2 regions of the Paenibacillus barengoltzii G22 genome follow, and region 2 is predicted to be linked to the other one. Evidence: riboswitches for the same ligand, from Rfam matches in the RefSeq annotation. Region 2 holds a riboswitch; the other holds the start of a gene.
The links. Region 2 has a riboswitch for glycine ahead of gcvT (glycine cleavage system aminomethyltransferase GcvT). Riboswitches for the same ligand answer to the same signal wherever they lie in the genome.
Positions count from the first base shown of each region.

Region 1: linked by a shared signal. The riboswitch ahead of sdaAB (L-serine ammonia-lyase, iron-sulfur-dependent subunit beta) and the one ahead of gcvT (glycine cleavage system aminomethyltransferase GcvT) in region 2 are both predicted to bind glycine.

Region 1 covers NZ_KE159653.1:1,186,191-1,189,598, forward strand. The annotation lists gene sdaAA (L-serine ammonia-lyase, iron-sulfur-dependent, subunit alpha) at 1-658, opposite strand, end outside; gene sdaAB (L-serine ammonia-lyase, iron-sulfur-dependent subunit beta) at 676-1,347, opposite strand; glycine riboswitch at 1,512-1,637, opposite strand; gene C812_RS13745 (S8 family serine peptidase) at 2,124-3,408, shown strand, end outside.
Region 2 covers NZ_KE159652.1:1,373,658-1,377,065, forward strand. The annotation lists gene gcvPA (aminomethyl-transferring glycine dehydrogenase subunit GcvPA) at 1-1,115, opposite strand, end outside; gene gcvT (glycine cleavage system aminomethyltransferase GcvT) at 1,135-2,265, opposite strand; glycine riboswitch at 2,376-2,483, opposite strand; glycine riboswitch at 2,487-2,585, opposite strand; gene gcvH (glycine cleavage system protein GcvH) at 2,831-3,226, shown strand; gene mtnB (methylthioribulose 1-phosphate dehydratase) at 3,330-3,408, opposite strand, start outside.

The DNA of each region.
Region 1 (3,408 bases), on a different contig from region 2:
GGATTTCGACCAGGCCGCCAACAGGATCGCAGATCAGGCCCAGCGTGTTCTTGAGCGCGAGGCCAACGGCGTGCACCGCCTGTTCCGGCGTCCCGCCGCGCAGCTCGACCATCGCCCCGGCCGCCATTCCGATCGCCGATCCAACCTCTGCCTGGCAGCCGCCTTCCGCGCCGGAAATAAACGAGTTGTTGGCGATCACATAACCGATGGCTCCAGCGCAAAACAGCCCGCGCACGAGATGCTCATCCTCCCATCCGAAGCGCTCTTGGGCGCTGACGAACACGCCAGGGATGATGCCGCAGGAGCCCGCCGTCGGCGTAGCGACGATGCGCCCCATCGAGGCGTTCACCTCGGAGACGGCCAGCGCATAAGCCATGGCCTGACATGCGATGTCACCAACCGAAGCCTCACTGCGATTGCGGTAGGCTTCGACCCTTTTGGCATCGCCGCCAGTCAGCCCGCTTGTGGAGACGATGTCCTCGGTCAGCCCTTTATGTACCGCCGTTTTCATGATTTGGTAGTACTCGTTCATGGCAGCCACAATTTCTTCCTCCGTTTGCCCGCTCTCTTCCACCTGATCCTGAATCATGATGCTGGAGATCGTCTTGGATTCCCGTTCACAAAGTTCAACCAGCTCACGCAAATTTTTAAAACGCATCGTGCTCCCTCCTCGTTTTACTTCGTCAGATCAATGTAGGACACTTGGCTGACATGCTCCAACGCACGGATCGCCTCCACTAATTCCGGCGGAATGGACGAGTCGGCCTCCACAACCGTCAGCGCCTCGGCAGTCCGCCCTTTCCGATCGGTAATAATGTAGCCGATATTCACATTCTCCCGGCTGAACAAAGCCGTAATTCCTGCCAACACTCCTTGTCGGTCCGCGTGGGAGATGACCAGCGTTGGCAGCTCGCCTGAGCATTTCACCTCAAAACCGTTAATATTGCGAATAACGATGGTCCCTCCGCCGATGGATGCCCCCATGACCTCGATAGAACTTCCGTCTTGGCAGGTCAGTTTTATTTTTACCGTATTCGGATGAGCCCCAGGCAGGACTCCAGTGGTAAACACCACTTCAATCCCCTGCTGTTCAGCATTCTGTATCGACTGGCGGATTCGCTCATCGTCCGTTCGGTAATCCAGTATGCCGCCAACGATGGCCAGATCGGTTCCGTGTCCACTGTACGTCTCAGCAAAGGAGCCGTAAAAGCAAATCTCCGCCTTGACCGGCGCGGTTCCGAGCAGCTGACGGGCAAATCGTCCAATCCGTACAGCACCGGCCGTATGTGAACTGGAAGGCCCAATCATCGCTGGACCAATAATTGAAAATACGCTTTTAAATCGCATCGCTACATCTCCCCATCATTTTTATATGACGAAAAAGAGACAGAACAAAAAGGCTGCTGCCTTTCGCTCTGTCCCCGTTACCTGAAAGTTTAATGGTCCCGGTCCAAACCTAACATCCGAGATCCATGTACCTCTTGGGTGGCTGTTCGCTCTCTCCAGAGTGGCGTCCGATCATGGTCCTTGTACCTGAGAGATTCGGCTGCCGGCTGCAGGACCGACCCTTGCTCCTTCGGTGCCGCTAAGCCGGTTCCCTCTTCGGTTCAGCCCGCGGACTCTCCCATCATCCTCATTCGCCAATATGAATTTGTGCTTAATGTAAACCGAAGTTAGCAAGATGTCAAGATAACTCACATAAAATCCGATAATTTGCATCAAATTCTAGTTATTTTTTCCTATTTTTATGAGAAAATATGTATATTTTACACATCCAGCCACTTGTACGCCTGATTTTGCAGATATATACTGTCCGTAACAACCCCAGATATTACCTTATTTTATGAAATGTTGAGAAATAAGGTTCATTCCATGTTAACTTTTCTTCACACTATGACCCCTGCTAACCTAACGATTCACTCCACACCATTGGTTTCAACTCACATCTTCCATGGTTTACTACGCCTGATTCCACTATTTTACATAAAGGAGGTGATGTAACCAAGAGGCAATTGATTCATTTTTTGTCAGTCGTCATGCGTCCGGACTCAGCTCTTGTTACTCCGGACGACCGTCACAGGATGAATGTTGGGCTTAAAACTTAATCAAAGGGAGTGAAGAAGTTGATAAGTCTCAAGAGATTTCGCAAACCTTTCTCGCTTGGCATGTCGATCCTTCTTGCGTTAACTCTCGTTCCCGTCGCTTCCGCCAGCAGCAGCAGCGTATCGGGACAAAGCAGCTTGAGATCGTCCGCGCCCCAAGTGGCCGAAGCCAAAATCGACGCTAAATTGCAGTCCCAGTTTAAGCAAGACGACTTCGTCACCTACCTCGTCAAACTCAAGGAGCAGACCGATACCAACTCGGTCGCCAAGCTGGCTCTTCAGAAAGCCCAGCTGGAGAAATCGACTCCTTCCGCCGCGAAGCTGTCCGTACGGACTTCCGTTGTCAGCGCTTTGCGCGAAACGGCCTCCCGCACCCAATATAAGCTGGAGGAATACTTGCGGAAAGCCCAGCAATCCGGAGAGGTGAAAGACTACAAAAGCTACTTTATCGTAAATGCCATGGCCGTGACAAGCTCCAAAGAAGTGCTGGAGCGAATCGCCCTTTTCCCCGAAGTGGAGAAAATTCTGCCGAATGAAGAACGACATCTGCAAAAGGTTGAAATCGATAAAGATGCGGCTGTAGAGCCTGCCGTAAAGATGCCTGCTGTGAAACCGGCCGACGAGGTCTCCACTTCACTGGGCGATTCAAAGCAAGCGACCAAGGACGTTAACCCAAGCAGCGTTGAATGGAATATTGCCCAAATCAACGCCCCTGAGGTGTGGAACATGGGCATCGATGGCACCGGCATCGTGGTCGCCAACCTCGATACCGGCGTGGATTACAACCACCCGGCCTTAAGAAGCAAATGGCGCGGACTGGATGCTTCGGGCAATATCGTGGATCCCGAGCTCAGCTGGTATGATCCGCACAGCCACGCTCCGCTGCCTGCCGATTCCCATGGCCACGGTACGCACACCATGGGAACGATGGTTGGTTCGGAGCCAGACGGCTCGAACCAGATCGGCGTCGCGCCTGGTGCAAAATGGATCGCTGTCCGGATTTTTAATCCTACCACAACGGATGACATCATCCTGGATGGCGGCCAATGGCTGCTCGCGCCAGTGGATGCCGAAGGGAATCTGCATCCGGAGCTCGCTCCTGACGTGGTGAACAACTCCTGGGGAGGCGGTCCCGGCATCGATGAATGGTTCCGCCCGATCGTACAAGCTTGGAGAAGCGCGCAAATCTTCCCTGAGTTCTCGGCGGGCAACACCGATTTTGATAACCCCGGCGGTCCGGGTTCGGTAGCTGCGCCAGCGAACTATCCAGAAGCGTTCGCTACCGGCGCTACGGACATCAACGGGA
Region 2 (3,408 bases):
GCAGTGAACACCTGTTTGGCATAATGGCTTTTCTGCAAATTCAGCTCTGCTACTTCAGCCATGCCTTGCTTACCCATCACGGATAAGTAAACGGAGGCAGCCAAGGCAAGCAACGCTTGGTTGGAGCAGATGTTCGAGGTCGCTTTTTCGCGGCGAATATGCTGCTCGCGGGCTTGCAGGGTCAGGACGAACCCGCGCTTGCCATTGCGATCGGTGGTCTGCCCAACGATCCGGCCAGGGATCCGGCGCATATACGTTTCAGATACGGCAAAGAAGCCGCAGGTTGGACCGCCAAAGGAGGGGGCCAGCCCCAAAGGCTGGGCGTCACCAACGACGATATCGGCACCAAGCTTCCCTGGCGCTTCCAGCAGGCCCAGAGCGAGCGGATTACTGCTGACGATCAGCAAGCTCCCTTGGGCATGAGCTAGTTCGCCAATGGCTCGAAGATCTTCCAGGGAGCCAAAGAAATTCGGGTTTTGGATCAAGACAGCTGCGGTGTCCTTAGTGATGGCCGCAGTAAGTGCCTCGCGATCGGTCACACCTTGTTCCCAACCAACCTCAACGATCTCCAGGTTCAAGCCGTGGGCGTAAGTGGCGAGCACCTCGCGTGCTTCCGGATGGACGGTGCGGGAGACGACCAGCTGTTTGCGTCTGGTAGCCGCTGCGGCTAGGTTGCCAGCTTCCGCTAATGCGGTGGCTCCGTCGTACATGCTCGCATTAGCGACCTTAAGGCCAGTCAGCTCGCAGATGTACGACTGGAATTCAAATATTGCCTGCAGCTCGCCTTGGCTGATTTCCGGTTGATAGGGTGTGTACGCGGTATAAAATTCCGATCGCGACACGACGTGTTGAATGACGGAAGGGATGTGATGATCATAAATTCCGGCACCTAGAAAGCTGGTATACCGGTCGGTGTCGGCGTTGCGCCCGGCCAGTTCGGATAAGTGCCGGATCAGCGCGTATTCGTCTAGACGGGGAGATACCGGGAGTTCCCCTTGAAAGCGAATGTTCTCCGGGATGTCCTTGAACAGTTCCTGGACGGAGCTTACGCCGATCGTTTGCAGCATCTCCGCTTGATCTTGTTCGGTTAATGGTAAATAGCGATGTTTAAGCATCTGGTTTCGTGTTCTCCTTTCACCGCTTGGCGGCAGGGTTTTGGCGATAGAACGGCAACGGGACGACCTTGGCCTTCAGCCGCTTGCCACGGATGTCGACCTCTACGATCGTGTCGGGGTCGGCATAACGGGTGGAGAGGATCGCCATTCCGAGGTTTCTTTTCAGCGTTGGCGATTGCGTACCTGTCGTGACTTCTCCGATTGGTTCCTCTGATCCTTCGGCAAACACCTGGTAATGGGTGCGCGGAATCCCGCGGTCGATCATCTCCAGGCCAACGAGCCGGCGAGGAAGGCCTTGATCCCGCTGCTTGATCAACACATCGCGGCCGATGAAGTCGTCATTTTCCAGCTTCACGAATCGGTTTAAGCCTGCTTCGAGCGGGGTGATCTCAGGGCCCAGCTCCTGACCATACAGCGGCAGGCAAGCTTCAAAGCGCAACGTATCTCTGGCGCCCAGCCCGGCCGGGAGAAGGCCCTGGCTCTCCCCGGCTTTCATCACGACGTCCCAAAGCGCTTGTGCCTGCTCGGCCGCGACATACAACTCGAACCCATCCTCACCGGTATAACCGGTTCTGGACAGCAAGGCGGGGATGCCGGCAATCCGCGCTTCCCGAATAAACGTGAACGGACGCAACGCTCCAGGATCCTCCCCTTCGCAAAGAGGGGAGAGGAGGGAGGCGGCCAGCGGCCCTTGCACGGCAAGCAACGCTGTCTCGTCAGAGGCATTCCGCATGGTTACTCCTTCAGCGGGAAGGTGCTGCTGCAGCCAGTCCCAGTCTTTGTCAATATTCGAGGCATTGACCACCAGCATGTACTTGCCTTCTTCCAGATGATAGATCAACAGATCATCCACCACACCGCCATTGGGATAGCAGAGCAAGGTGTATTGGGCTTTTCCCGGTTGAAGCAGGGTCACATCGTTAGTGGTCATGTGTTGCAGAAAGCGTTCCGCCTCAGGACCCTCCACGTAAAATTCACCCATATGCGATACGTCAAACAGACCGGCGCGCTCGCGCACGGCTTCATGCTCTTTCTGGATGCCGCTGAACTGCACCGGCAGCTCCCAACCGCCGAAATCGATACAGCGGACTCCTTCATAACGCGCATATCCGGGATAGAGCGGCGTACGCCGCAAAGCGGATTCGGACATTACCATCACCTCGTAAGGGCCGGATCGGCCAATTTTTGAGAACAGCAAAAAAAGGACAGGCCAAAGAAAACCCGCTAACCTGCATAGAGAGGTCTAACGGTTCTTCCAGGCTCTGTCCTTTGTACCTGAGAGTTACCCTGCTTAGAGCTCAATGCTCGCGCAGGTTTCCCCTTGGGTGATTCACGTAACGCATACCTCTACGTGAATGCTCTCCAGAGTTGCGTCCGGCAGAGGTCCTTTTGCCTGAGAGATTCACCGCTTCGCGGCTTGCTCCTTCGGCGTTACAATCCCGTAATTGTAATCTCTCCCCCTGCCATCAACCGCAGCTTACACATCTCATTAATACTCAAAATCTGTCTAGATGTCAATAAAGTTATCATAATAATTTTAATTAATTTCGTTTACTGGAAAAGGCTACGCTTACATTTTACTAGACTCTATCAAATGTGTTAATAATATTGACATGAGAGCTAGGTTTGGAATAATCTGAACGAGGGAAATACGCAGATGAATCTTCCACAAAGTTTAAGGTACGCTAGATCATCCGAAAGAGGAGGAGCAAGCTTTGGCTAGTGAGATCAGGGAAAACGTGTTGTACAGCGATGAGCATGAATGGGTGCTTGATTTGGGGGATGGGACGGTGAAGATCGGCATCTCCGACGTAGCCCAACATCGGCTGGGCGACATTGTGTTCGTGGAGCTGCCCGAACCGGGGCAGGAATTCGAAGCGCAGGAAGGCATCGGAACGATCGAATCCGTGAAGACGGTGGCCGATTTGTTTACGCCGGTCAGCGGGACGGTGCTGGCGGTGAACCGGGAGCTGGACACCGCGCCGGAGCTCGTCAATGAAGAGCCCTACGATGGGGGCTGGATGGTCCATATTCGTTTGAAGGAGGACGCTAACGTCGCGTTGGCGAACTTGATGGACGCGAAGGCGTATGCGGAATTTATCGAGAGATAAATCAAGATCTTAGGCAAATGTAAAAAACTCGCGGTCAGCGTAATTGCGGGAGCTGCTGATGGTAGTTTAATCACTCCGCTTATCGCTTGTCGCGAGTTTTTTTTTAGGCATGATGCCCTTTGGGAGGCAACAGCAGGGAACGGTACAGCGCTTCAAACATAAACTCCAGCGCTTCCAGATGG